DNA from 2 places in the Undibacterium sp. GrIS 1.8 genome. Region 2 is predicted to be linked to the other one. Evidence: predicted binding sites of a transcription regulator. Region 2 holds the regulator's gene; the other holds the start of a gene.
The links. The regulator sigma-54, encoded in region 2, starts transcription at its own class of promoters, with help from an activator protein. The targets are predictions, from matches to a motif close to TGGCANGNAANCTGCTTT.
Positions count from the first base shown of each region.

Region 1: prpB (methylisocitrate lyase) is a predicted target of sigma-54. The motif match lies at 12,111-12,128, and genes of this name have one in related genera.

Region 1 covers NZ_JBEONQ010000016.1:61,226-76,543, reverse strand. Annotated here, with positions in the region: gene AAKU64_RS09710 (DUF885 domain-containing protein) at 1-1,842, shown strand, start outside; gene AAKU64_RS09705 (HDOD domain-containing protein) at 2,058-2,936, shown strand; gene AAKU64_RS09700 (cache domain-containing protein) at 3,117-3,605, opposite strand; gene AAKU64_RS09695 (propionate--CoA ligase) at 3,744-5,696, opposite strand; gene prpF (2-methylaconitate cis-trans isomerase PrpF) at 5,746-6,936, opposite strand; gene acnD (Fe/S-dependent 2-methylisocitrate dehydratase AcnD) at 7,002-9,593, opposite strand; gene prpC (bifunctional 2-methylcitrate synthase/citrate synthase) at 9,794-10,942, opposite strand; gene prpB (methylisocitrate lyase) at 11,121-12,011, opposite strand; gene prpR (propionate catabolism operon regulatory protein PrpR) at 12,356-14,134, shown strand; gene AAKU64_RS09665 (response regulator) at 14,231-14,605, shown strand; gene AAKU64_RS09660 (chemotaxis protein CheC) at 14,617-15,228, shown strand; gene AAKU64_RS09655 (GGDEF domain-containing protein) at 15,228-15,318, shown strand, end outside.
Region 2 covers NZ_JBEONQ010000006.1:70,643-85,960, reverse strand. Annotated here, with positions in the region: gene AAKU64_RS04420 (KpsF/GutQ family sugar-phosphate isomerase) at 1-756, shown strand, start outside; gene AAKU64_RS04415 (KdsC family phosphatase) at 756-1,301, shown strand; gene lptC (LPS export ABC transporter periplasmic protein LptC) at 1,298-1,975, shown strand; gene lptA (lipopolysaccharide transport periplasmic protein LptA) at 1,995-2,573, shown strand; gene lptB (LPS export ABC transporter ATP-binding protein) at 2,575-3,315, shown strand; gene AAKU64_RS04395 (RNA polymerase factor sigma-54) at 3,333-4,829, shown strand; gene hpf (ribosome hibernation-promoting factor, HPF/YfiA family) at 4,983-5,327, shown strand; gene ggt (gamma-glutamyltransferase) at 5,615-7,423, opposite strand; gene AAKU64_RS04380 (50S ribosomal protein L25/general stress protein Ctc) at 7,601-8,194, opposite strand; gene AAKU64_RS04375 (ribose-phosphate pyrophosphokinase) at 8,302-9,264, opposite strand; tRNA gene AAKU64_RS04370 (tRNA-Gln) at 9,393-9,469, opposite strand; gene ispE (4-(cytidine 5'-diphospho)-2-C-methyl-D-erythritol kinase) at 9,542-10,399, opposite strand; gene lolB (lipoprotein insertase outer membrane protein LolB) at 10,450-11,034, opposite strand; gene AAKU64_RS04355 (tetratricopeptide repeat protein) at 11,217-13,190, opposite strand; gene mutM (bifunctional DNA-formamidopyrimidine glycosylase/DNA-(apurinic or apyrimidinic site) lyase) at 13,396-14,217, shown strand; gene AAKU64_RS04345 (dynamin family protein) at 14,266-15,318, shown strand, end outside.

The DNA of each region.
Region 1 (15,318 bases), on a different contig from region 2:
GTTGCTGGTCTTTATCTTTCTCTTGGCGTCCTTAGTATTTTCTTGAGTACCTCGTTATTGATGAGTCCCGATGCCTTTGCCGATCAAGTAGCGGCACAAGTAACGACAAACTTAACGACGGCGACTAGTCCAATAGCTAATAAAGCAGGGAAGCAACTTAATACTCTTGCAGAAAATTACTACAATCAGGCAGCAGGTTTTGAGCCCTTGTCAGCAACCTTCAATGGCGATAACCGTTTTGATGATCAATTGCCGATGACGCTGGTGCCAGCCGTCAGAGTCCGTCAATTAGCGATGGTGAAAAAAGTAGCGCAAGAGTTGGCACGCATACCTCGCGCTGCGCTCAGCGCGGCAGATCAGGTGACTTATGATTGTCTCGATTACGAAGTGCAATCACTGTTAGCGATGGCAGGTTTTAATGATCGCTTAATGCCGATCAATCAGATGGACAGCATCCCTGTGACACTGGCTAATTTTGCGGGTGGACAAAGCTCGCAACCGCTACAAACGCCAGCCCAATATGAGCTCTTTTTGAAGCGTGTTTCTCATTTGCCGGCATGGGTAGATCAGGCGATCTTGAATATGCGTGAAGGGATAAAAAAAGGCATCGTCTTACCGCGTACGCTGGTCGTTTCTACCCTACCCCAATTAAAAGTGCTGGTCACAGAGTCAGCAGAAAACCATCCTTACTACGCACCGGTTAAAAATTTCCCCACCAGTTTTAGTGATGCGGATAAAACACGGCTGACGGCGGCGTATCGCACCATGATTACGCAGAAAATTTTGCCGTCGCTGAGCAAGCTCAATACTTTCATGCAAACGGATTACCTTGCTGCCAGCCGCAGCAGTTCTGGACTGGGCGTTTTGCCGAATGGCGCCAAATGGTATCAGGCCTTGGTACGTGACCAGACCACCACTAATCTCGATCCGGAAACGATTCATGCGATCGGTTTGAAAGAAGTCGCCAGAATTCAAAATGAATTTGTTTTACTGGGACCAAAACTCGGTTATAGCGGCGATCCAAAAGGTTTGCCAGGATGGATTGCGACGCAAAACGAATATCGCCCGTTTAAAACCGAGGCAGATGTATTAGCGGGATACCGCCGTATTGATGCCGTGATCAGAACCAAGCTGCCACAGTTGTTTGGGCGAATCCCAAAAGCGCCGCTAGATATTCGCCCTGAACCAGAGATCAGTCGTTTGACCGCATCCGATCATTACTCAGCGCCTGCAATTGATGGTTCGCGCCCAGGTGTTTTTTGGGCTGTGATTAATGATCCTAAAGAATATCCAATCACAGAAATGACCACCTTGTTTTTACATGAGGGTCAGCCTGGACACCATTTCCACCTAGCGTTGATGCAAGAATTGGATATTCCTAAATTCCGCAAATTTGGCGGCAATAACGCCTACACTGAGGGTTGGGCGCTGTATGCCGAAACCTTGGGTAAAGAGATGGGCTTATATGAAGACCCAAATGCCTATCTGGAACATTTGACCGATGAGTTGTTACGGGCATCACGTTTAGTCGTCGATACAGGCTTGCATGCAAAAGGTTGGACACGGGAAGAAACAATTAAATACCTTCAGGCAACATTGGGGTATGATGAGGCATCAGCATTAAATGCTACTGAACGATATATGGCATGGCCGGGTCAGGCGCTTGGCTATAAAATTGGTTCACTTAAAATAATGGAACTTAGGCAACGCGCTATGAGTAAGCTGGGGACAAAATTTAATTTACTTAGTTTTCATGATGCCATTTTGAGTGACGGCACCTTGCCATTGGCTTTATTAGAAGCGAAGATGGATAGATGGATCGCGGAGCAACAAAAGATATAGAATAATTTACAATATTCGTGATAACTTATAGCCGATGACGACAATGTGTATGTTGCACAGCAGCTTGTTGGCTATGAGTTTGCATATTTGCTGATTTTAAAATTAAAGCTCTTGTGCTAAGGCTCTAGTAACACTACTGTCGTATTGAATCAGAATTGGAATCAGGTCCGGCACTGCCGGTGTGTATTTATACCAATGCCAATATGAAATCTGCCATGGATAAAACGGAAGCCCTCAACAGTATCGTCGCCGAGGCCAATCGCGGGGAATTAATTTTCTCTACCAACGTCACTGCCTCCCTCAAAATTCAGCAAGTGCTGGATACACCTGATTGTAGTGTCGATACTGCGGCCAAGTTAGTCATGAACGAGCCTCTGCTAGCGGCGCGGGTAGTGGCAATTGCCAACTCGGCTGCCTATAGCCGGGGCGCAGAAATCACTAATGTCCGTTCTGCAATTGCCCGGCTAGGTTTTAGAACATTGCGCTCTATTGTCGCAAGCTTAGTAGTACGCCAACTTGCTGGCACCAGCAAAGACCCGGTGTTGCGGGCAATGGCAAACCAGTTGTGGGAACACACCGCACAAGTCGCTGCGCTGTCACAAGTGATCGCACGCCGGATTACCAAGCTCGATCCAGACACCGCTATGTTTGCCGGGATTGTGCATGAGGTTGGTGGTTTTTATATGTTGTCACGCGCCGAAGAATTCCCCTGCCTGCTCGACAACCAACCATTGCCCCCGTTAACTGATTTGCCTGCCTTCGCGGACACCATTATCGAAAGCACGGAAGAAACGCCAGAAACAATTATTGGGCGCGTAGTCTTAAAGAATCTGCTGCTGCCCCAACCGGTACTCGATGCAGTAGAAGCGCTATGGTATGGATTGCGCGCCATGCCGCCAGAAACCCTGGGAGATACGCTGCTGCTAGCGAATGAACTGGCATCTGTACATTCACCACTAGAAATACGTTTCGACAGCGCTTCAATACAATATGCGTCAGAAATAGACTTCGTCGTCGGCGACGGCACGCTCAATAGCATTTTGGAAGAATCTGATGAAGAAGTACGCTCACTCACTGCAGCACTGTTAATTTAACAATCTGTCCGATCTAGGCGCACTGAGTTTTTATACAACGAAGATCAATCGGTAGTAAGGCAAGTAAGGAATAACCAAAAAAAAGATCACCAACATATTGAAATGTCGGAGGTCTTTTTTTCTATCCGCTTTCATCAGACTTGTCGGACTTTATCAGCCGAAATCAACTTCTATCAATTTCTATTTTACGACGTAAGTACCGACACAAACCATCGTCTCGCCATCACCTTTCTCGCAATACGATTTTTTCAATTCATAATCTTTTGTGTTTGGATTAGTGAACTTATAAGGACCATACCAGCCTTTTTGTTTTTCTTTAACGACATTAATCATGCCTTGGATGAAGGCATTACCATCAACGTCTTTTAAGCCAACCAGATTTTTTCCGACCATTTTAGGGTTTGCACCTTGCGCCAGACAGTTACCTTTAAAGTCGTAGACAAAAATATACAAGTCACGGTCTTTAAATGCGCCATTCGGATGCTCATTAAAAGTGGCGTAGGCTTTTTCAGTTCCACCAGATTTAATCAGTGCAACGGCTTGCTTGACCATAGCCTCTGCTTCCGGCTCTGATCCTCGTTCAGCTGCCGCAAAGGCGCTGGTAACTAACAAAGCGCTCAATGTCACACTGCATGAGATACCGGCCATGTATTTTGATATTGTTGCCATTTGTACTCCCCCGTTATTGTTTAAGAAGTTTCAGTATGGATATACTTTTGCCGCGTCTCAAGTAATTGATTGTTAAATACGGTCAATTTAAAAACGCCGACAGTAGCAACATTACCACCAATATAGGCGCGTTTGTCATCAACTCATGATTGCCGATTTGATCTGCTCTAAAGAACTAGGATCTTCTATGGTCGTTAAATCACCCGCATCGCGCCCCTCACAAATTGCCTGAATCGAGCGACGTAATAATTTGCCCGATCGTGTTTTTGGTAAAACTGTCACAAAATGGACACGCGCTGGTCTGGCGATGCCGCCCAAATGTTTGTCAACAACCGCCATCACCTCAGCTTCCAGTAACCGTCTGGATTCTTGTGAACTCGCAATTTCAGGATTTTTTAAAATCGCAAACGCAACAGCAACCTGCCCTTTTAACTTATCTTCCACCCCGACTACAGCCACTTCGGATATGTACGGATGACTAGAAATACTCTCCTCAATTTCGCGGGTTCCCAGGCGATGACCGGCGACATTAATTACATCATCAGTGCGTCCCAAAATAAAGTAATAACCGTCGGCGTCTTTAATGCCCCAATCGAATGTAGAGTACAACTGCGCTTGTGGAAAATTACTCCAGTAAGTCTGCACAAATCGCTGATCATCGCCGTAGATCGTCTGCATACAACCTGGCGGTAAAGGTCCTTTGATGGCGACCACACCTTTTTCGCCAGCACCGCATTCCTCGCCGGTCGATTCATTGATTATTTTTACGTCGTAGCCATACATCGCAACGCCGGGACTACCGAGCCGGGTTTCTTTGTATTCGATACCACGCGCAACGGATAAAATTGGCCAGCCTGTTTCTGTCTGCCAGTAATTATCAATAATGGGCACACCCAGCTCTGTCGCAATCCAGCTTGAGGTTGTCTCATCTAAAGGTTCGCCCGCCAGATATAAAGCTTTGAGCGAAGACAAGTCATATTTTTTCATCAGCTCTGACGGATATTTTTTCAATACCCGCACCGCTGTCGGTGCCGAGAACATCCGCGACACTTTGTATTTTTCGACGATGCTCCACCAAACGCCCGCATCAGGACGTATCGGCGTGCCCTCATACATAATCGTCGCCATACCAGCAATCAGAGGGCCATACACGATGTAGGAGTGTCCCACGACCCAGCCGATATCTGACGTGGCGAAGTAAGTTTCACCTGGATGACTGCAAAAAATATGCTTCATCGACGATGCTAATGCGACGGCATAACCGCCCACATCGCGCTGTACGCCTTTGGGTTTTCCAGTAGTACCTGAGGTGTACAGCACGTATGAAATGTCGTTTGATTCCAGCCAGGTAATTGGCACATTTGCAGAAGCATGCGGCTCCAGATACTGCCTTCGTAAAGAAGCGTAATCCGTATCGCGCCCAGTAACGAGTTGCATTTTTTCCAGACCGCGATCAACTAGCAAAACCTGGCTTGGCTTGTGAGTCGCCATCACAATGGCATCGTCCAGTAGCGGCTTATATGGCACAGACTTACCGCCACGCATGCCTGCATCAGCAGAAACGATCAACACTGGCTTGCAGTCATCAATCCGCGTTGCCAGGCTTTTAGACGCAAAGCCACCAAATACGACAGAATGAATCGCGCCGATACGCGCACAAGCCAGCATCGCAAAGGCAGCCTCAGCGATCATCGGCATATAGATCAATACTTGCTGACCTTTGCGCACGCCCAACGACAACATAATCGCAGCCATGCGCTGCACTTCTGCATGCAACTCCGCAAAGGTATAGGTTTTTTCTGTATTGGTCTCTGTCGAAATCGCAATCAGTGCGGGCTTGTCCCCCTGCGTTTCTAGCCAGCGATCCACGGCGTTGTAACAGAGATTAGTCTTGCCACCGACGAACCATTTTGTGAACGGTGGACGAGAATCATCCAACACTTGTGTGTACGGCTCTTCCCAATGGATCAGCTCTGCCTCCTTATCCCAAAACGCCTGCGTGTCGTTGATCGATTTTTGGTAAAAGTCTGCAAAGTTCATGTTGTCTCCATTGGGGTTATTGCTGTGCCTCGCGTATTTTTGATTTTTTATTATTGGCGTTAATTTTTTATTTCTTTAGCAGTTGGAACGACTTCAAAGCTTAAAACGAGTCGCCTGGCACACGCACCCAACCTTCCATCAAAATACGTGCGCTGCGGCTCATGATGGCCTTTTTCACAGCCCATTCTCCATTGACCTGCGTAGCTTCCGCACCGACGCGTAAAGTGCCTGAAGGATGGCCGAAGCGAACCGCTGTCCGATCGCCACCGCCAGCGGCAAGATTGACTAGCGTGCCGGGAATAGCGGCGGCGGTACCAATTGCCACTGCTGCGGTACCCATCATCGCATGATGTAATTTTCCCATCGACATCGCACGTACCAATAAATCGATATCGGCCGCCGCAACTTGTTTGCCACTCGATGACACATAGTCAGCAGGCTTAGCGACAAAGGCGACCTTAGGCGTGTGCTGACGATTCGCCGCTTCATCGATATGTTTGATGAGCCCCATGCGAACTGCGCCGTAGGCACGAATGGTTTCAAATTTCGCCAGTGCGACAGGATCGCTATTGATCGCATCTTGCAACTCAGTTCCGGTGTAACCGATGGCTTCTGCATTCACAAAGATAGTCGGAATACCGGCATTGATCATCGTCGCTTTGAGGATGCCAACGCCAGGCACATCCAGATCATCGACCAGATTCCCGGTCGGGAACATAGAACCACCAGCGCCGTCCTCATCCGCTGCAGGGTCCATAAATTCTAGTTGTACTTCTGCTGCCGGAAAGGTCACGCCGTCAAGTTCAAAATCACCAGTCTCTTGTACTTCACCATCGGTAATCGGTACATGCGCGATGATGGTCTTGGCGATATTCGCTTGCCAGATGCGAACAATGGCAACACCGTTTTGTGGAACTCGGTTCGCATCCACCAATCCTGCACTAATCGCAAAGGAACCAACCGCCGCAGACAGATTGCCACAGTTGCCGCTCCAGTCAACAAAGGCTTTATCGATCGCGAGCTGACCGAACAGGTAATCTACATCGTGATCCGCTTTGGTACTTTTGGAGAGGATGACTGTCTTGCTGGTACTCGATGTCGCACCGCCCATACCGTCAATTTGCTTGCCGTAAGGATCGGGGCTACCTATGACGCGTAAGAGCAAAGCATCGCGTGCCGCACCGGGGACTTGCGCTACTGCGGGCAAATCCTGCAAGCGAAAAAAAACGCCCTTGCTGGTTCCCCCGCGAATGTAGGTCGCGGGGATTTTGATTTGTGGAACGTGGGTCATGCTAATTCCTATTGATCTTTGCGACATTTAATACGGAAGGGTGCGCATGGCACACCCTAAGCTTCTTAGATCGCCTTTGTTGATTCTAGAAAGTCCTGAGCAAAACGCTGCAATACACCGCCCGCTTCGTAAATAGATACTTCTTCCGCTGTATCCAGGCGACAAGTCATCGGCACTTCGACACGTTCGCCATTTTTACGGTTGATCACCAACGTCAAGGTGGCACGAGGTGTACGCTGACCAATGACATCGAAGGTTTCAGTGCCATCAATTTGCAAAGTCAGGCGATTGACACCCGGTTTAAATTCCAGTGGCAATACACCCATCCCAACCAGATTAGTACGATGAATACGCTCAAAACCTTCTGCCGCAATTGCTTCTACACCCGCCAGACGCACGCCTTTCGCCGCCCAGTCACGTGAGGAACCTTGTCCATAATCTGCCCCTGCGACGATGATCAATGGCTGCTTGCGCTCCATGTAGGTCTCTATCGCTTCCCACATGCGGGTGACTTTGCCTTCTGGTTCGATACGTGCCAGTGATCCGGCTTTGACCTTGCCGTCTTCCAGTACCATTTCATTCTTCAATGTCGGGTTGGCAAAGGTGGCGCGCTGTGCTGTCAGATGATCGCCGCGATGCGTTGCATAAGAGTTAAAGTCTTCTTCCGGCAAACCCATTTTTGCGAGATAAGCACCAGCGGCGCTGTCCAGCATAATGGCGTTCGATGGTGATAAATGATCTGTCGTAATGTTGTCCCCCAACACGGCCAATGCACGCATCGCCTTCATCGTGCGCGGTGCGGCAAGTGCGCCTTCCCAATACGGCGGACGACGGATATAAGTTGTTTGTGGACGCCAGTCGTACAGCGGACTAACCTTCTCACCATCATCAAGCTGAATCGCAAACATCGGATCATAGACCTTACGGAATTGCTCAGGCTTGACGCTGGACTTGACGATGGAATCAATTTCTTCATCGGTGGGCCAGATATCTTTCAGGCGAATTTCTTTACCGTCGACCACAGTCAATACATCTTTTTCAATATCAAAACGTACTGTGCCAGCAATTGCATAAGCGACGACTAAGGGTGGCGAGGCAAGGAAGGCTTGCTTTGCATATGGATGGATACGTCCATCAAAATTACGATTGCCCGACAATACTGCAGTCGCATATAAATCGCGATCAATAATCTCTTGCTGAATGACCGGATCCAACGCGCCGGACATGCCGTTGCAGGAGGTACAGGCATAGGCCACAACACCAAAACCGAGCTTCTCCAAGTCACCCATCAAGCCTGCTTCTTCCAGATACAAAGTCACTGCTTTGGACCCCGGTGCGAGCGAAGATTTGACCCAAGGCTTACGCGTCAATCCAAGCTTGTTGGCATTCCGCGCCAGCAAAGCAGCTGCGATCACGTTACGTGGGTTGCTAGTATTGGTGCAGCTAGTAATTGCGGCGATGATGACTGCGCCATCCGGCATCTGACCTGGTACATCATCCCATTTACCTGCGATACCTTTGCTTGCCAGATCAGCAGTGGCAACACGTGCATGCGGATTGGAAGGGCCAGCCATATTACGTACTACGGAAGACAGATCAAATTTCAGTACCCGCTCATACTCAGCTGTCTTCAAGCTATCTGCCCACAAGCCGGTGTGCTTGGCATACGTCTCCACCAGTTTGACTTGCTCATCTTCACGGCCAGTCAATTTCAGATAGTCGATAGTTTGTTGGTCGATAGAAAACATCGCTGCGGTCGCGCCATATTCCGGTGCCATATTGGAAATCGTTGCACGGTCGCCAAGAGTTAATGCAGCAGCGCCTTCGCCATAAAATTCGAGATACGCGCCAACCACTTTTTGTTTACGCAAAAACTCTGTCATGGCTAGCACAACGTCGGTCGCAGTAATGTTGGGCTGCGGACGACCAGACAGTTCTACGCCGATAATATCTGGCAAACGCATCCACGAGGCACGACCTAACATCACGTTTTCTGCTTCTAAACCGCCAACACCGATTGCCAGTACACCCAAGGCATCCACGTGTGGTGTGTGACTATCAGTACCGACTAGCGTATCGGGGAAAGCCACGCCGTCCTTGACCTGGATCACCGGTGACATGCGTTCCAGATTAATCTGATGCATGATGCCATTGCCCGGCGGGATCACTTCGACGTTTTTAAAGGCTTTTTTAGTCCAGTTGATGAAGTCGAAACGATCTTCATTACGACGGTCTTCAATCGCACGATTTTTATTGAACGCATCGGGATCGAAACCACCGCATTCCACTGCCAGCGAATGATCGACAATCAACTGTACAGGCACCACAGGATTGACCTTAGCCGGATCACCACCTTGGTCCGCAATTGCATCACGCAAACCGGCCAGATCAACCAATGCAGTTTGTCCGAGAATGTCATGACACACCACACGTGCCGGGAACCACGGAAAATCCAGATTTCGCTTACGTTCAATGAATTGTTTCAGCGAGTCGCTCAGTGTCGCCGGATCGCAACGACGTACCAGATTCTCGGCAAGGACACGGGAGGTATAAGGTAGCTTGTCGTACGCACCAGGCGCAATCATGTCGACTGCTGCACGGGTATCAAAATAGTCCAGCGCAGTGCCTGGCAGGGGTTTGCGGAATTGAGTATTCATTATTCAGTCAGTCAAAAATAATTAAATCGCAGCAGCAAAAAATTTCGTAGGATGCGCCATGTGCACCAAGCACATTAGCGGAACCAAATGTACCAATCCAAATTAATTTGGATTGCATCTGAATTAGATAAGGCGGTGCGCACAGCGCACCCTACAATTTCTTGTTTGCAGTCTCATTTGCTAGCTAGCAAAAAAGCAGTTTACTTACGGTCTTTCAGCGCCACAAATTGCAAATCTTCAGGACCAACATAATTCGCGCTTGGACGAATAATCTTGTTGTCGATACGCTGTTCAATGATGTGTGCTGCCCAACCGGAAGTGCGCGCAATGACGAACAACGGTGTGAACATAGCGGTCGGCACGCCCATCATGTGATACGACACGGCAGAGAACCAATCCAGATTCGGGAACATTTTTTTGATGTCCCACATCACGGTTTCTAAGCGCTCTGCAATATCAAACATTTTGGTAGAGCCTGCCTCGACCGACAACTGACGTGCAACTTCTTTGATGACCTTGTTACGTGGATCAGACACGGTGTAGACCGGATGTCCAAAACCAATCACCACTTCTTTATTTTCTACCCGCTTTTTGATGTCCGCTTCTGCTTCATCCGGATTGTCGTAACGCTTCTGAATTTCAAACGCAACTTCATTAGCACCGCCGTGTTTTGGTCCGCGCAAAGCACCAATGCCGCCGGTGATGGCGGAATGAATATCAGAACCCGTGCCAGCGATCACGCGGCAAGTAAATGTGGACGCGTTGAACTCGTGCTCTGCATACAAAATCAGGGAAGTATGCATCGCTTTTTCCCATGATGCGCTTGGCTTTTTACCGTGCAACAGATGCAAGAAATGGCCACCGATAGAATCATCGTCAGTCTCGACATCAATCCGTTTACCGTTATGGCTGAAGTGGTACCAGTAAAGCAGCATGGAGCCAAGAGATGCCATTAACTGGTCGGCGATATCACGCGCGCCTGGCGTATTGTGATCATCTTTTTCTGGCAAGGTACAACCTAAAACCGAGACACCCGTGCGCATGACATCCATAGGATGGGCGGACGCTGGCAAAGCCTCCAGCGCCGCTTTCATATTAGCGGGCAAACCGCGCAAGGATTTCAGCTTGTTTTTATAGGCTTTAAGTTCAGCGATGTTAGGCAATTTGCCGTGCACCAGTAGATGCGCGATTTCTTCAAACTCGCAGGCATCTGCAACGTCCAGAATGTCGTAGCCGCGATAGTGCAAATCGTTACCAGTTTTGCCGACGCTGCATAGCGCAGTGTTACCGGCAGCAACACCAGATAAGGCAACGGATTTTTTTGGTTTGAAAGGAACGGCTTCAGTCATCGTGTTCTCCATAGTTAAATATGAATATACTCCCAATTAGTATAACTAGACTGTCCAATGATTCTATGGACAATTAGCCTATTTATCAAAAAATAATGGGGAGTATATTGTTTTAATACAATTAATCGCTTAGTTCTTGGCTTGGATTTACAGGCATATACAAAAAATTAAGCACAACTTATTTTGCTTTTTGCTGCATAAACAAGGCATCCAGCTTTTGCTCAAAATCATAGTAGTTAATACGCTCATACAATTCCATACGAGTCTGCATGGTATCGACCACATTTTTTTGTGTGCCGTCGCGGCGGATCGCAGTGTAGACATTTTCGGCTGCCTTATTCATCGCGCGGAAAGCGGACAACGGGTATAGCACCAAACCCACATCGGCAGCGGCTAATTCTTCCACTGTGTACAACGGTGTAGAACCAAATTCTGTGATGTTCGCCAAGACCGGCACTTTGACTGCCGCGGCAAATTGCTTGTACATCGCCAGCTCAGTAATTGCCTCTGGGAAGATCATGTCTGCACCCGCTTCTACGCAGGCAATGGCACGTTCCATCGCAGCTTCCAGCCCTTCCACTGCCAACGCATCAGTACGCGCCATGATGACAAAACTCTCATCAGTACGCGCATCGACTGCTGCTTTGATGCGGTCTACCATCTCTTGCTTGCTGACGATTTCTTTATTAGGACGATGACCACAACGCTTGGCGCCGACCTGATCTTCGATATGCATCGCTGCAGCGCCAAACTTAATCATCGACTTGACTGTGCGCGCAACGTTAAAAGCTGAAGAGCCAAAACCTGTATCCACGTCCACCAGCAAAGGCAGATCGCAGACATCGGTAATCCGGCGGACATCCGTCAAAACGTCGTCCAAGTTGGAGATGCCCAAATCTGGCAAACCCAGCGAACCAGCAGCGACACCGCCACCAGATAAATAAATTGCCTTAAAACCTGCGCGCTTGGCTAACAAAGCATGGTTAGCATTGATCGCGCCGACTACTTGCAGCGGTGATTCTTCTTGCATCGCCTTGCGGAAACGGGCTCCTGCGGAGAGTTGACTCATGATGTGACCTTTCAAAATTGTACGGAATGGTTTTGACTGTTCGTTTATTGGTTCGCCTTGCCAGTGCGGTTTTACGAATGCAGTTTTGCTAGTCCAGCTATTGCAATCAACATGCCAGTCACAATAGTTCATGCGTGATTTTTATCAAGCCCCATACAAATCAACGACTTAAAATTAAATGATCGAATTGAAAATCCCTGCCATAGATTAATTTGTTTCACAAAGGCGTTTCATTTGAAACATTAGAAGTAAAATGAAACATCCTTTGAAACTGCATTTGAAACATCCATTGGAACATTTATTGAAACACCCGCTGCAACACTCACCACAAAATTAGGCTCAACATGCGCCCACGCCCACCGATAGCCCGCGACAGCGGGGATAAACCCGTCATCTGGACTGTATCCATCTCGCGCCTGTTCGACTTGTTCCGCGACATCATGGTCGAATACGATGGCAGTGCCATCATCGAACCGTTGCATCTTGGGTTTGAGGAAGCCGCCCAACATATCCGTGAGCGCCTGCTAACCGAGCGCTGCGACGCAGTGATCGCCGCCGGATCAAACGGCGCCTATCTCAAAAACCGTCTGCCGGTTCCGGTCGTGATTGCCAAAGCCAGTGGCTTTGATGTCATGCAAGCCTTGGCGCGTGCCCGCAAAGTTTCTGCCGAGATCGGCTTGATTACCTACCAAGAGACGATGCCAGAGCTGGTCGAATTTAAAAACACCTTTGGTTTTAAGCTGGAACAACGCACTTATGTCACCGAAGAAGATGCTCGGGCGCAAATCAGCGAACTGAAGGCAAATGGCATCAAAGCCATCGTCGGCGCGGGTCTGATCACGGATTTGGCGCAAGAAGCGGGATTAACCGGCATCTTTATGTACTCGGCCGAGTCTATCCGCCAATCATTTGAAGACGCCTTAGAAATCGCCCGCCTGACCCGGCTGGAATCAGCGCGTGGCAGACATCATCCCGCCGCAGAATCCTTGCGCGCACGCCACAATCTAACTGATCTGCGCGGCGAGTCTGCTGCAATGCAAGCAACCCGCCAGTCCATTATGCTTTTCGCCCGCTCCCCGGCAACCGTCTTACTGCAAGGCGAAACCGGCACTGGTAAAGAACTCGCCGCACAGGCGATGCATAAAGAAAGCCCCAGAGCACGCCACCCTTTTGTCGCCGTCAATTGCGGTGCGATTGCAGAATCTTTATTAGAGTCAGAATTGTTTGGCTACGAAGACGGCGCTTTTACCGGATCGCGACGCGGTGGTCATGCCGGCTTATTTGAGGCAGCCCATCGCGGCACTTTATTTCTGGATGAAATTGGCGAAATGCCTTTGAGTCTGCAAACCAGGTTGCTGCGCGTTTTGGAAGAGCGCGAAGTGGTCCGGGTTGGTGGCATACGCCCTATTCCGGTGGATGTCCGCATTATCAGCGCCACTCATTGCGATCTGGATGCCAGGATCAAAGAGGGGCGATTCCGTTCAGACTTGTTTTATCGTCTGGCAGTATTGCGTCTGCAATTGCCAACATTACGGGAACGCAAGGGCGATCTGGTGCCATTGGCAGAATGGTGTCTGAAACATGCGCTGGCGAGCCTTGGCAACCGACCACATGCGAATCTGCATGCAGAAATATTGGCTTGCAGCAAGTTGTTGGCGCGCTATGACTGGCCGGGCAATGTCAGAGAACTGCGCAATATGATGGAAAGACTTGCCTTGTTTTTAGCGGCTGAACCTTTACAAGCGCTAACACCAAGTCTGTTGATGAAGGTCGCACCTGAGCTTGCATCTGAAATTAGCTATGGAATTGGCTATGGAATTAGCGATGAGATCGCTGAGCCAGCATTGGCAAACCCACAAGAAGATGCACAAGAAAGCCTGCAAACACTTGCATCAAACCGCATGCAAAACTTAGCTTACCTGACAAGTCTTAGTGAGGATTCAACGCCATTAATGGCATTGCAAGCACCCGCGTCAGTGTCATCACAAGCAAATTTAAACGGCGTATCCTTAGAAAAAATCATGCAACGTTTTGAGAATAATCGTGAAGCCGTTGCACATTATTTGGGGATTAGCAGAACGACCTTATGGCGTAGGTTAAAGAATACAAACATTGTCTCTTAAGTTGCCAAATCAGGTGTTACTTCGCATGCCCCTTCGGGTAAAATGCCTGTAACAAAAAACAAACAAATAAGTACTTAAGTTAAGAAAGTAATGAGCATGACATCAATCACAAAAAAATTACTGATCGTGGATGACAGCAAAGTATCCCGTATGGTGATCAAAGCCCACATTCTGGCCAAGCATGCAGATTGGATTATTGTCGAGGCAGCAACGGGTGAAGAGGCCATCCTCACTGCGGATAAAGAATTACCTGATTTTTGTACGATGGATGTCAACATGCCCGGCATGTTAGGTACCGACGCCGCAGAGAAAATTCTGGGTCAACATCCTTCCATGCGCATCGTGATTTTTTCAGCCAATATTCAAGAAACCTTACAAACCCGCGCACAAGCTTTGGGCGCTGTTTTTGTCGCCAAGCCAGTAACAGAAAAATCGATCGCAAACGCACTGACTCATTTTCTAGGCAGCTAAGTTAAATCCTTATGAATACTTTAACTGAACTTCATCTCGACGCACTTAGCGAAGTATTTAATGTCGGCGCCGGCAGAGCCGCAGCCAGCCTGAGCGAAATCGTCGGCGATGAAGTCAAGTTATCCGTGCCCAAAGTCGAGGTCAGAAAATCGACCGAGATTGATGCCTCCATCATGGCGATTGCAGGCAATCGCTTTGGCGCAGTGACGCAGCAATTTACAGGACCATTTGACGCTGAAGCGGTGTTGATCTTTACAGAAGATCATGCGCTGGAAATCGTGCGCGATATGATGGGCTCGCAAATGAGCATAGAAGAACTGGCGGAGTTTGAACAAGAAGCCATGTGCGAACTGGGCAACATCATACTCAATGCGTGTTTATCTGCCGTCGCAGACATGCTCGATATCTCGTTCAACAGCTCGCTGCCACACTATGCGATTGCCTCGACTGAGGATATGTTTAAGCGCATTGCTCAGACTACGGAGCATCCTTATATTCTGGTATTGCATATCGATCTGGCGATAGAAAAACGCCATTCCGAAGGCCACCTGGTTTTCTTGCTGAGTTCTGCATCATTAAAAAATCTCGTTGATCAAATTGACCGTTTTTTAGGTAACATCTGATGACTGAATCCGCACGGGAACCGGTCAACAGTTCCCAGCAGCTTCTTGCAAAAAAAGCTGACCAAATTTTTAACACGATTAACATGGGCT
Region 2 (15,318 bases):
TTGTTTGTACATGCCGCCGAAGCTGCACACGGCGACTTAGGTATGGTGACGCCCCAAGATGTATTTATTGGTATCTCTTATTCAGGCGAAGCGTCGGAATTGATCGCGATTGCCCCTATCATCAAACGCCTAGGTGTCAAACTGATTACCTTGACTGGCAATCCGGTGTCGGGTTTGGCAAAACTGGCCGACGTGCATTTAAATGTGCATGTCGACAAAGAAGCTTGTCCGCTTAACCTCGCACCAACGGCCAGTACGACAGTCACACTGGCACTGGGCGATGCACTTGCTGTTGCGGTCTTGGATGCACGTGGTTTCCGTGAAGAAGATTTCGCCCGCTCCCACCCCGGTGGCGCGCTCGGTCGCCGTTTGTTGACACATGTCCGCGATGTGATGCGTAGCGGCGACGATATTCCTCAAGTGACGCCTGACACTAAGTTGACCGTTGCGCTGATGGAAATTACCAAAAAAGGCATGGCGATGACAGCCGTAGTCGATCATGAGCAGCGGGTAATCGGCGTATTTACCGATGGTGATTTACGTCGTTTGATGGAAAGTGTTCAGGACTTTACTAAAATTGTGATCGCGGATGTGATGCATAAAAATCCACGCAGCATTCGTGCGGAGCAGTTGGCAGTTGAAGCGGTTGAGGTAATGGAAACCCATAGAATTAATCAATTGTTGGTAGCGGATGAACATGGCAAATTAGTCGGCGCTCTGCATATTCATGACCTGACCCGCGCTAAGGTGATTTGATGACTGCAACGACAATGTTGAATTCAAATGCAGTTGCCAAGGCAGCTCAAGTCCAATTAATGATTTTTGATGTAGACGGTATTTTGACCAGTGGTAGCCTGCATTTTGGCCCTGATGGCGAAATGATGAAAAGCTTTAATGTGCTGGATGGTCAGGGAATTCGTTTGCTGCAACAAGCCGGTATTCAGACTGCCATCATCAGTGCGCGTCAGTCGCCTATTGTGGCGCGTCGTGCAGCAGATTTGGGGATTGTTCATTTGCGCCAGGGTATTCATGACAAACGGTCTGCTTTTCAAGAATTATGCGCTGAGTTGAAGGTCGAAGCAGAGCATTGCGGCTTTATCGGTGATGATGTAATTGACTTGCCGGTATTATCGCGGGTTGGTTTTGCCGCCAGCGTACCGAATGGACATGCCGAGGTACGTTGCCGTGTTGATTACATCACGCAGGTGAGTGGTGGCAATGGTGCGGTACGCGAAGTTTGTGATTTTATTTTGCGGGCGCAAGGTAAATACGACCAGGCCTTAGCGCCTTTTCTACTATGAAGTATATTTTTTCTGCAGATCGTTTCCGCGTCTGGGTAGGCATTATTATGCTCGGCGTAATTGCGATGGGTAGCTTTTGGGTGCTGCAAGTTTTACGCAAAAGTGATGAAGAAGGAAATATGCGCAGTGCTGCTCGTACCGATCCTGATTACTATGTGGAAAATTTTAATTTCATCCGTTTGTCGAACAAAGGACAGGCGAATTTTCATGTCACCGGTAGCCGGCTCACTCATAACCCGCAATATGATAATTTTGAAATTACACAACCCCGTATTAATAGTTTTGATAAAGATAAAACTCCTGTAACAGTACGTGCTGATCGCGGACTGGTAGAGCAAAAAACTGCACAACTTAGCGAGCAAGCTAAAGCACAAGTTGAGATTAATACCCAAAGTGACGAGATTCATCTGTATGACAATGTTCAGGTAGTAAGGCCTGAGAGTGATACTACAAAATACATGCAGTTAAATACCGATTATCTATTGTTGTTACCCGATCTGAATACGATGAAAACAGATCATCCCGTGACCTTGTATTCACAAAATTCAGAAACACATGCAGTTGGAATGACGGCGAATAATGAGACACAAGAGACTCAGTTACTAAGTCAGGTTCACATGCATTTTACTAAGCCAGGTGCGAAGTCAGGCACGAAGCAAAAAACATCTAATTAATCAAAATGGAGAGCAAGTAATGAGCTTCCACAATAAACAATTCAAGCATCTGATCGGCGGCTTTTTATGTGCTGTCAGTGCAGTAGTTTTACATTCGGCGGCATTTGCTGAAAAAGCGGATGCCGATAAGCCGACAGAAATTACCGCAGATCATTCTATTTCCGAAGGGAAGAAAAACGTATCTACCATCACGGGGAATGTCGTTTTGACCCGAGGTACCTTGTTAGTCAAAGCCGAGCGCGCTGTCGTGACAACCGCACAAGATGGAACGCAGAGTGCTGTTCTCTATGCTGTTGCGGGCGGCAAAGTATTTTTCCGTCAAAAGCGTGACGGCGGTCCAGACTTATGGGTAGAAGGTGTAGCAGACCGGGTCGAATATGACACCAGGACAGAATTAGTAAAATTTATTTCTAAGGCTGACGTGAAATATCTTGAAGGTAAAACCGTCACACAGGAACAGCAGGGCGACTTTTTATCCTACGACAGTCTTAGCGATGTATTCGTGGCGACTAATAATACGTCTGGAAAATCTGTTGACGGTGGCGGACGTGTGACGTTAATTTTGGCTCCAAAATCCGACAAAAAAGTCAAAGAATAAGATGAGTACATTATTAGTTAAGGGTTTGCAAAAGCGCTATGGCGCGCGGCAAGTCGTCCGTGACGTGTCGTTGGAAGTAAAGAGCGGTGAAGTGGTCGGTTTGCTAGGTCCGAACGGCGCTGGCAAGACTACATCGTTTTATATGATTGTTGGACTGGTACCCTCTGATGCCGGTGAGATCAATATTGATGGTGTTGATATCTCGCGCTTACCCATACACAAACGTGCAACCTTGGGCTTATCTTATTTGCCGCAAGAGGCCTCGGTATTTCGTAAGCTGTCTGTAGAAGACAATATCCGTGCAGTTCTTGAATTACAAAAAGATGAAAACGATCAATTTCTGAGTAAAAAGAAAATTGAAAAACGTTTAGACACCTTGCTGGCCGAATTGCAGATTGACGGCATTCGTGAAAATCAGGCTTTATCCTTGTCGGGTGGTGAACGTCGCAGGGTAGAGATCGCCAGAGCATTGGCAACCAATCCTCGTTTCGTGTTGTTGGATGAGCCTTTTGCAGGCGTCGATCCGATTGCCGTCATTGAGATCCAACGGATTGTGCGCTTCCTTAAAAACCGGGGTATCGGCGTTCTGATCACAGATCACAATGTACGCGAAACTCTTGGCATTTGTGACCATGCCTACATCATTAATCAGGGCGCTGTGTTGGCGACTGGTAAGCCAGACGATATCATTAAAGACGAATCGGTTCGCCGAGTTTATCTGGGAGAGCATTTCCGCATGTAGCGGGAAGCCATACGATGATGAAGCAAAGCCTGCAACTCCGCACGTCCCAGCATTTGGCCTTAACGCCCCAATTGCAGCAATCGATACGTTTGCTGCAATTGTCCACGCTGGAGCTACATCAAGAGTTAGAAAATCTACTTTCCGACAATCCCATGTTGGAGCGGGTAGATGATCCTATGGATAATGCAGTGCGCTTGCTGGCCGACGGCGCCATCAGTGCGACTACGAATAATTCTGAAACTGAATTCGCCGCGCCAGAAATGAATGGCGATGCAGCTACTGCAAGTGCCAGTACTGAAAATGCCGAGCTTAGCGAAGTCGCTGCCTCTGCCGATAGCACCAGCGCGAATGAAGAAGAGTGGAGCTTTGATGATGTTCCTCAAGGCAGCAAATCGTCAGAAGAAGATGACGGACGTCCGCAGTTAGAAGCAGCACAAACTAGCCTCAGAGATCACTTGTTGGAGCAGATGCGATTGAACATTCGCGAGCCCCGTGATCGTGCTCTGATTGAGCTGATGATTGATGCCTTGGATACCAATGGCTATTTGATGGAAACGCTTGAAGAAATTCATGCCAGCTTGCCATTGGAATTATGTGTTGAGCCGGAAGAATTATCCTTTGCGCTGAACATGTTGCAGAACTTTGACCCTAGCGGTGTCGGTGCCAGAAATGTATCCGAATGTCTGGCCTTGCAGATTAAACGTTTTCCTAAAATTCCTTTTGTGACGCGTCGGCTGGCGCAAAAAATTGTTGAGAGCCACATCACTTTATTCGCTCAAAGAGATTTTAATAAGTTGAAGAAAATCCTTAATTGTGATGACGAGGATTTACGCGAAGCGCAAGTGGTTATTCGTCAATGTAACCCCAAACCGGGTGCTGAATTTGCCGTGGCGGCTTCAGATTATGTCGTGCCGGATGTGATAGTCAGAAAGACAGTGAACGGCTGGCAAGTATTACTCAATCAAGATGTGATGCCAAAGCTACGTGTTAATAGTATGTACGCCAGCATCATGAAGCAAAATCGGGGTGACGGTACGCTAGGTTCCCAATTGCAAGAGGCGCGCTGGCTAATCAAAAATATGCGGCAACGCTTTGATACGATTTTGCGGGTTTCACAAGCGATAGTTGAAAGACAACGTAATTTTTTCACGCACGGTGCCGTTGCAATGCGACCACTTGTGTTGCGCGAAATTGCTGATACACTGGGTTTACACGAGAGCACTATTTCTCGTGTAACGACGCAAAAATACATGCTGACCCCGCATGGTATGTTTGAGTTGAAATATTTCTTCGGTAGCCATGTCGCGACGGAAGCAGGGGGGGAAGCATCATCCACCGCGATACGTGCACTCATCAAGCAGTTGATAGGAGCAGAAGACCAGAAAATCCCACTCTCTGACAGCAAGATTGCAGACATGCTGGGAGAACAAGGCATGGTAATTGCGCGACGCACAGTCGCCAAATATCGCGAGGCCTTGAAAATCCCGCCAGTAAGCCTGCGCAAATCTTTGTAACTTGTTCTTGAAATATCCTCGTGTGTTGCTATATATAATTTAGCTCAATAAATAATTTAAGTATTAGTCTGCCAATTCATCGTCTGATTAAATTTACATTAATTGAGTTAAGACAAAATGTTTGTAACAAGTAAGATTACCAAGGAGCGTAGTATGAATCTCACCATCAGTGGACATCACCTCGAAGTAACTCCTGCAATTCGTGAACATGTGCAAAATAAGCTTGAACGTATCAGGCGGCATTTCGATCAAGTAATTGATATCGCCGTCATCCTGACCGTGGACAAGCTCAAAGAAAAGGAAAAACGCCATAAAGCAGACATTAATCTGCACATCAGTGGCAAAGATATTCATGTTGAAAGCCTGGCACAAGATCTCTACGCCGCCATCGACACTCTCATCGACAAACTGGACCGACAAGTCATTAAACATAAAGACAAAATCCAAAATCATCAACATGACGCGATCAAACACATACCCGATCCGACGCCAGTGTAAGCAGATGACTTAGTCGCTTTTTCGATTAGAAAATAGCAAAAAAGGACGCAATCCGGCGTCCTTTTTTTGTTTACGTAACACTTGATTTTTTTGCGAAGATTATGCGCTGATATAAATATACTCCCATATTATTTTTATAAATATGGCTTATTGTCCAGTAATTACATGGACAACTAAAATATACCTGGGGAGAGTATTTATATTGGGTACTGGAGAAATAAGCGACACTCGTAGCTATTCATTTCTTTAAGCCGCACAGATTAGCTTGTACGCATTTAAATTTAACCTCAATACCCTAAAGTTTTTCCGTCGGGATTGCGCGGATCTGAATAACCATCAAATCCCTGATTGCTCATTTGTATCGTTTGTGTGCGCCCCATAGTCGGTGACAATCTCAGATGCTGACCTTTTTGCTCCAGTATGTTTAAGGTATCGATAGTGATCCCTTTTTCTACGCGCAATTGATCTGGCATCCATTGATGATGAATGCGAGGCGCAATGCTGGCTTCGGCAATATTCATATCATGGTCAATCACATTCATAATAATTTGCAAACTGGTGGTGATAATCCGGCTACCCCCCGGGCTGCCTGTGGTCAGAAATGGTCGTCCGTCTTTTAAAATAATTGTCGGTGACATTGAGCTGAGCGGGCGCTTGTATGCCGCAATCGCATTGGCATCGCCACCAAGTAATCCAAACGCGTTGGGAGCACCCGCTTTTACGGAGAAATCATCCATTTCATTATTTAAGGTAATGCCGGTGCCGCTAGCAACGATGCCGCTACCAAAATTCAGATTCAGCGTGTAGGTAGTTGCGACGACGTTACCATACTGATCTGCTGTAGCAAAATGGGTAGTTTGATCACTTTCGTAAGGCGCTAGTTTACCGGGCTTGATTTGATCGGACGGCGTTGCATGTTCTGGATTAATTTTCTTTGATAACTCATCAGCATAGGCGCGTGATGTCAGTGCTTTAATCGGTACTTTGACAAAATCGGGATCGCCCAAATATTCAGAACGATCGGCATAAGCGAGCTTCATGGTCTCCGCCATCAGGTGTAAGTTTTGTGCGCTATTACTGCCTTGTTCTTTAATCGGAAAGTGTTCAAGAATATGCAACATTTGTACGATGTGTACGCCGCCTGAGCTGGGTGGCGGCATGGCCACGATTTCATAGCCGCGATAACTACCTTTGACGGGTTCGCGCTCGACGACCTTATAATTTTTCATATCTTCTGCGCTGATGATGCCTTCATGCTGCGCCATTTCTGCAACAATTTTCTTTGCGATGGCGCCTTGATAAAAAGCACTCGCGCCTTCTTTTGCAATCAACTTGAGGGATGCAGCCAGATCTTTTTGGATTAATTTTTCACCTGCGACCAGAGGTTTGCCATTTTTAAAAAAGATCGCTTTGCTCGACTCCCACGCGCCCAAATGGTCGTATTCTGCGTCGAGGATGCTGGCTAGATGTGGACTTACCTCAAAGCCTTGTTCTGCCAGTTGTATCGCAGGTGCAATGACATCTGATAATTTCATGGTGCCGTATTTACTTAGCGCCTGCGTCAATCCGGCGACAGTTCCAGGTACGCCAATCGCCAAATGCGAGTAGAGTGATTTGCCAGGAATGACTTTGCCTGCTTTATCCAGATACATGTCGCGGCTTGCTTTGATGGGGGCCATTTCGCGGAAATCCAGTGCGATGTCTTTACCCGATTTGGCGTCATGGATTAGCATAAAACCTCCACCACCAATATTGCCTGCGTTGGGCAACACCACCGCCAGCGCAAAGCCAACCGCCACCGCAGCATCGACCGCATTCCCGCCGCGCTTTAACATATCCAGGCCAACTTGCGTTGCCAAGCCTTGTTCGCTCGCCACCATCCCATGCTTAGCATGGATTGGACTGACGATGTCATAACCAATATCGTATTTAACAACGGGATTAATGCTGGTAGTTTTAGCTACGAATTGCGCTTGTGTCGCAGTAATGCTTGATGCCAGCGCCAGTGCGATTAATCCTAAGCGTGATACGCGCAACAAGCTTGTTGAATTTGACAGAAATAGGCAAGGTAGTGGGGAAAGCAGCGGAGCGCGCATGGATTATCCTTGGGACGTTTCAATAGAATTGATTTTAACTTGATCGTCTTATCCAGTCAGACTGGATTTCTCTTATTAACAGGACTTGCGTAAGTCCTAATTAGTTTAGATAGATATTATTTCGTTCAATAAAAAAGCCACCTGAAGGTGGCTTTTTTTGGTTCAGGCAGAAACGAATTACTTCGCTGCTGCTTCGCCTTCTGCTGCAGTAGCGCCAGCAGGTACCACAGCGATAGCGACAGTCGCGTCATCACCGTGAACAATTGCTGTAACGCCTTTTGGCAATACCAGGCTAGAAACGTGGATAGATTGACCAGCTTCCAATTTGGACAGATCAACTTCAACGAATTCTGGCAAGTCTGCTGGCAAGCAAGAGATATCCAGTTCAACAGCAACGTGGCTGATGACTGCAGCAGACAACTTAACTGCTGGAGATACGTCAGCATTGATGAAATGCAGAGGTACTTTTACGTGGATTTTCTTGTTTGCATCAACGCGTTGGAAGTCAACGTGCAATACTAATTGTTTGTATGCGTGGACTTGGAAGTCGCGCAACAATACTTTTTCGGCTTTACCATCAACTTCCAGATCCAAAATGGATGAGTGGAAGGCTTCTTTTTTCAATGCATGGTACAAAGCATTGTGGTCCAGAGTGACGCTGACAGGCGCTTCTGTACCGCCGTAGATGATACCTGGTGTTTGGCCAGCAATACGCAGGCGGCGGCTCGCTCCGGTCCCCTGCTCTTTGCGTGCAAATGCGATTACTTTCATGGTGCTACTCCAAAAAATGCAAGATTGAACTTGCGGTTTTGCGTCCCCGCGACCAGGGACACAGAAAAAACGAGCTTGTTTTAAAACAAGCTCGCAGAAAATTATGCTTAATCCGTGAACAGAGAAATAACGGATTCGCCTTTAGTAATACGGCGGAAAGTCTCAGCCAGCAAACTGTCGCAAGACAATTGGCGGATTTTGCTACATGCTCTTGCAGCATCTGACAGAGGAATGGTATCGGTGACAACCAGCTCATCCAACGGTGAGTTGGAGATACGGTCAATTGCCGGACCCGACAATACTGGATGTGTACAGTAAGCCAATACTTTTTTCGCGCCACGTTCTTTCAGAACTTCTGCCGCTTTGGTCAGTGTCCCGGCAGTATCGACCATGTCATCCATAATCACGCAGTTACGTCCTTCGACTTCACCGATGATGTTCATGACTTCTGATACGTTGGCTTTTGGACGACGTTTATCAATGATCGCTAAATCGCAACCCAAACGTTTTGCCAGCGCGCGGGCGCGGACGACGCCACCAACGTCGGGTGAAACGACTAATAAGTCTTCATAGTTCTTGGCAACCAGATCACCCAGCAAAATCGGTGATGCATAAATATTATCAACCGGAATATCAAAGAAGCCTTGGATTTGGTCTGCATGCAAATCCATAATCAGCACGCGATCAACGCCAGCTTTTTCCAGCATGTTGGCAACAACCTTCGCTGAGATCGCTACTCGTGCAGAGCGCGGACGGCGGTCTTGGCGGGCATAACCAAAGTAAGGAATCGCCGCAGTAATGCGACCAGCAGATGCGCGCTTCAGAGCGTCGACCATCAAGATGATTTCCATCAGATTGTCATTCGTCGGTGCGCAGGTTGATTGCAAAACGAAAACATCTTTACCTCGGACGTTTTCATTAATTTCGACCATCACTTCACCGTCGGAAAATTTAGAAACGTCTGCTTTACCGAGAGGAATGCCCAATTGTTTGACAACACCTTCAGCCAACGCAGGGTTAGCATTTCCGGTGAAAACCATCATGTTGTCATTTGCGCGCGCGTTTGCCATGGCGGGACCTATCGGCTAGATTGAGGGTCAAGCGTAGTTGCTAATTCAGACTTAAACTTTTAGCAAAAACACTGCTGATACAATTGAAAAAAGCCGCCGCACATTGTATGCGGCGGCTTTATATTTAATGGCAGGGGATGGAGGACTCGAACCTCCGAATGCCGGAATCAAAATCCGGTGCCTTAACCAACTTGGCGAATCCCCTACACAACCGTTTATCTGGTGTTAAATTCTGAGCCGCTATTTTAGCGGGATTTCAACACCAGACCAAATTTTTTTACGTCTGCAGCAAATAAGCCATCGGGTGTTGACTTATTGCTTTGGCTTTCCATGATTGCCAGTGATGCGGTACTTGTTTTAGCGCCTGATCGGCGTTTGCCTCATCAGAAAATGCACAAAAAACACAAGCACCAGATCCGGTCATCTTCGCGTTGCCGTAAGCGCTAAGCCACTGAATGGCTGCTGCAACTTGCGGGAACAGCGTACAAGCAACTGTTTGCAGATCGTTTTTCCAAATCATTTCTGATAGGCTGGAAAAGTCCGCTATTTTGATTGGTTTCGTATCCCTTGTCAACTCTTTGGCAGAAAAAATTGCTGGTGTCGGTACTTGGACGCCGGGTTCTATCACCACAAACCATTGCTCTGGTGTGTGGATAGCTTGCAGTCGCTCACCTATGCCTTCTGCGAAGGCATTTTGGCCGAACAGGAAAAACGGAACATCGGCACCCAATTGCAAGCCCAGCGCCATTAGTTCGTGCCGCGTTAGCCCGCATTCCCATAAATGATTTAGTGCGATCAGCGTGGTTGCTGCATCGGATGAGCCGCCGCCAAGTCCGCCACCCATGGGAAGTTTTTTCGTCAGTGTTAGATTGGCGCCATAAGTGCTGCCGCTATGATGTTGTAGCAAGCGAGCTGCGCGCACCATTAAATCGGTATCTGCAGGAACCCCGACAATCTCGTTGGTACGATGAATAAGGCCGTCATCGCGGACTTCAAAGTCCAGCATATCGCAGTAGTCAATCAACTGGAACGCAGTTTGTAGTAGGTGGTAGCCATCTGCGCGGCGACCAGTGACGTGCAAGAACAGATTAAGTTTTGCCGGTGCCGGGCAATTGCTGAGGTGGCGGGGCTTCATTATGCTTGTTTCTATTGCTGTTTTTACCTTTTTAACATTCATCGCTGCGCTCATTGCAAGGTCCATTGTTCTATCGCGATGCGGATGGCAATTTCTCCGGCTTGCACAGAGTTACGTTGTAAGTTGATACGCTTGGGGTAGAGAGGCGTGCTATCCAGATTCCATGTGACGTAGCGCAGATGCCATCCATCGGCATCAAGCACGGTATTATCATCCGTTTTTAGTGCGATCCGTTTGCCTTGTGTGTCGAGACTAAAACCTTGTAACCAGTCGCGTAAGCCGCTGACTGGTAGCGCCCAACCCAAACTATCATTGAGCAAACTATCCAGGTCGCTGGCATAGCGAGTTGCTTTGCCAGCTTGTTGCATACTTGCACCCGTTGGAGTTTGTTGAATCGTTGCAATCACCTGGCCTAGCGGTGACAGCAAAGTAATGTTGGTACTGGTCGCAGTCTGTTGCCATTCAAAGCTGCCGGGTAAGGTTTGCTCCTTGTCATTTTGCTGATACTGCACCGATATCCTGCCAGTGATTTGCAGGTTTTCTTGATATTGACGGTCTGGCGACGCGTTGGTCTGACGTGGTGTGCTAGCGCAGCCGGATAAAGTCAGGCTTAAAAAAAAGCTGAATAAGATCAATAAAAAATGGGAGTATCTGATTGATAGTGCTGATTGTCCAGACTTTATTTGGAGCATATAAGTAATTTATAGTGTACTCACTGGGAGTATATTGTTTGATGCGGTGAGCTGAACTATATTTAAAGTTCGCGCATTCATACATTTAAGCCTGCTTAAGTAAGGCTTTACTTTAAAGCTTTACTTCAGAGCTTCACAGACAGGCGTTGCAATGTTGATTTAAGAGCTTCGTTATCGGCATCTTTTGTTTTGGCTTCGTGCCAGAACTTGCGGGCTTCGTCTTTTAAGCCTTTTGCCCAGAGCACTTCGCCCAGATGTACGGCAATCTCAGCGTCAGGGCGCAATTTGTAGGCGCGACGTAAGGCTTCTTCTGCTTCATCTAATCTTGCCAGACGGAATTTTACCCAGCCCAGGCTATCCAGAATGAAGGCGTCATCAGGCGCAAGCTGTGCCGCTTTTTCGATGAGCGTCAAGGCTTCATCCAGGCGAATATTGCGGTCTGCCAACGAATAACCTAGTGCGTTGTAGGCATTTTGGTTGTTCGGCGCCAAAACCATCACACGTTTAAGGGCGACTTCCATTTCTTCCGTTTTTTGCTGGGATTCAGCCAACATGGCGTAGTCGTATAATAAATCTGTGTTGTCAGGAAAACGTTTTAGCGCGTCCTCTAACACAGTAGTCGCCTCTGCTGGCATGCGGGCATCCCGCAACAATTGCGCATCTACTTGCGCCAATTGTGCTTCCTCGACCTCATTGCCAGCTTTGTAATCGCGCAAAAACTGGCGTGCCTCGCTTAATTTGCCTTGCTTCGCCATCAATTGCGCGCGTCTTATCTGGGTGCCAAAATAGGCACTGTTTTTGCCGTCGTAAGAATCTACTTTGGCTAGCCATGTTTCTGCGGCTACGTAGTCTTCACGGTCTATTGCGATTTGTGCCAGATTGATTAAAGCGGGGGTTGGGTCCCGTTCCTCGCTTGGGTTGGCTTCCAGCTCGTTGAGGTAGCGTGTCAGATAACGTTCTGCCATTTGATTATGACCGGGTTTTTTGCTATCCATGGCGAGCACGCCTAAGGTGTATAGCACGGTCACATCATTCGGTTTATCTCTCAGCAATTCCTCAAATTCCAACGTGGCTTTGTCTAACTGGTGTAGGTCAATCAAGATGCTGGCATGCGCAAGACGCACATCTCTGGCTTGCGGATTTTTTTCTAGAAAGGCAGCCATCGCCTTAATTGCATCAGTTTGTTTAGACGCTTGCGCGATGGTCAGGATGGCGAGTTGTGAGTCTGGCTTTGCCTGCAAAACCAGCTCTGCCTCAGCCACTGCACGCTTGTTGTCGCCATGGGCATATGCACCTTGCGCCAGCGCCAAATGGGCTTCTGGTCGGTCTTTGTAAGGCGCGAGGATTTCTTCCAGTGTATCGAAAGCGGCATTTTTATCTCTTGCACGCAGGAGCAAACGCTGTGCTTGCAGCATTAATACGGCATATTGTTTAGGATCGGCAGCGCGCAGTTTTTCCGTGAAAACGTTCTGGATTTCAGCCAGATTATTATTCATCACCATAAAGCCGAGGTAATACTGAGTTGCCTCGCTAGAGTTCGGTGATAATTCCCGCCACAGCCGGATCGCGGTCAATGACTCGCCAGGTTGTTTTACGGTGAGCGCAATCTCAGTTGCGCGTCGTGCCAGACGTGGATCGCGGGTTTGCTGCGCGACGCTGAGTATGGTGACGTAAGCAGCTTGCCAGTTGCCCCGCTGGAAGGCGATTTCAGCGGTCAAAATTTTGTACAGCAATTCATCGGTTAAGGCGACTGTGGGCAAGTTCTCCTGAATTGCAGGCATAGAATTGCCATCGTCGGTATTTTCTGCCGCCAAGGCGGCTTGCGCCGCAGCACTTGCGCCAGCGGCCTGATGTGCGTCGTCCGTGGCACTATTTAAGGGAGAAAAACCAGAACATGCAGAAAGCAAACTCGCCGTCACAATGGCAGCAGTAACTATGCGCAGAGCCGTTACAATACGAGACTTAATTAAGTTCGCTGAATTAGCCAAATCAGTTAAATTCGTCGCAGTTGAAAAAACCGCTGGAGCAGTAAGTGAGGTAAGTGAGTCAGCAGATTTGACGTTGTCAGATTCAGCCACAGATGCAAAAATAGTTTTCAAAGCATTATCCAAGATTGACTGATGATGCTCGATTTTACGCTCAAGCCGTTATTGCGTGGTAAAGCTTCTCGTGTCAAATTGTAATGGCGCGGACTCTTGGGGGCAGGATTGCTTACTTAACCATCTCGATTCCATTGCGCACCATCGCACTGCATTGCAATGTAAAGTGCACTCCTAAATCATCAAAACACGCAAACAGTTATCTATGCCAGAACTCCCAGAAGTAGAAGTCACCCGACGCGGTGTCGCACCCCATTTAGAAGGGAAGCAAGTAACGCAAGTGCTAATGCGACGTGCGGGTTTGCGCTGGCCTTTTCCGGTAAATTTACCAGCGCTGCTGCAAGGCCAAACTATTCTGGCTGCTGGCCGTCGGGGTAAATATCTGCTGCTGCATTTTAAGCACGGCACTTTATTGATTCACTTAGGAATGTCAGGACATTTACGGGTTATCCCCACGCAAACACCACCGCAAAAGCATGATCACATCGATATTGTGGTTGGTGCGCAAGCCTTGCGCATGACGGATCCCCGACGTTTTGGAGCGGTGCTTTGGCATGATGCAGCCGATGGCGATGTTAACCAGCATTTGTTGTTGCGGGCTTTGGGCGTGGAGCCGCTGGAAGAGCAGTTCAGCGCAGAATTGCTTTACCGGCAGACGCGCCAGCGCCCCGCGGCGATTAAACAAGTGTTGCTGGCAGGCGATATTGTGGTCGGCGTAGGTAATATTTATGCATCTGAAAGCCTGTTTCGCGCCAGAATTAACCCTAAGACGGCAGCCAACCGCATTAGCCTTAAACGATATCAGTTACTAGCTGAGGAAATTCGGCTCACTTTGGCCGCTGCGATTGCGCAAGGTGGCAGTAGTTTGCGGGATTTCATTGGTGTTGATGGTCAAACAGGCTATTTTCAGCAGACATATTTCGTATATGATCGTGCTGAAGACGCTTGTCGTGTATGTAAGTCGCCAATACGACAGATTAAGCAAGGTCAACGCAGTACTTTTTACTGCACAAATTGTCAAAAATAGGTCAAAGTGCTAGATTCTAGGCAACCATAATAATTATTTGAGGGCAACATGAGCAATCTGGTTCAAAAATTCCAGGAATACAGTGACTGGCGCAAAGGTGTCGTGAGTGCGTTAGAGCAGTATCGCGCATGGATACATGGATCGGATATGGCCGATGCCGCCAGTGATCAGCGCATCTCGCGTTTGCTGGAAAGATTGGTCGATGACAAACTAACCATCGCTTTTGTTGCAGAATTTTCACGCGGCAAATCAGAATTAATTAACGCGATTTTTTTCGCGGATTACGGACAGCGCATTTTGCCATCGTCCGCCGGTCGTACCACGATGTGTCCGACTGAGCTGTTGTATGACGAGACTATTCCACCATGCATCCGCCTGTTGCCGATAGAAACCCGCAAAGAAGCACAATCCACTAGCGACTACAAAGGCCAGCACCATGTCTGGACCGTATTGCCGCTAAATATCAGCTCTGGGGATGGCATGCTAGAGGCTTTTAAACAAGTGAGCCTGACCAAACGGGTATCGATAGAAGAAGCCAAATCCTACGGTTTGTTTGATGAAGACGATCCTGATGCTGCTTTAGAAATTGATGAAAATGGCCTGGTCGAGATTTCTCAATGGCGTCATGCGATTGTGAATTTCCCGCATCCATTGCTCAAAGAAGGTTTGATCATTGTCGATACTCCAGGCCTAAACGCAATCGGTACCGAGCCTGAGCTGACACTGAATTTAATCCCCAACGCGCATGCCGTATTGTTTATTCTGGCTGCCGATACCGGCGTTACTAAAAGCGATATTGACGTCTGGCGCAATCATATTGGCGGCGGTCCTGGCCGTATGGTCGTGCTCAATAAGATTGATAGCATGTGGGATGAGCTGCGCACTGCAGACGAGATAGAAGCCCAAATCAAACATCAGATCAGTACTGTTGCACATAATTTATCGCTGGACGAAAAACAAATTTTCCCGGTGTCAGCGCAAAAAGGCCTGGTCGCTAAAATCAACAAAGATGCGCCATTATTAGCCAAGAGTCGCCTGCCGACCTTGGAATATGCACTCTCTAAAGAACTGATCCCCTCCAAGCAAGACATCATCCGCGCC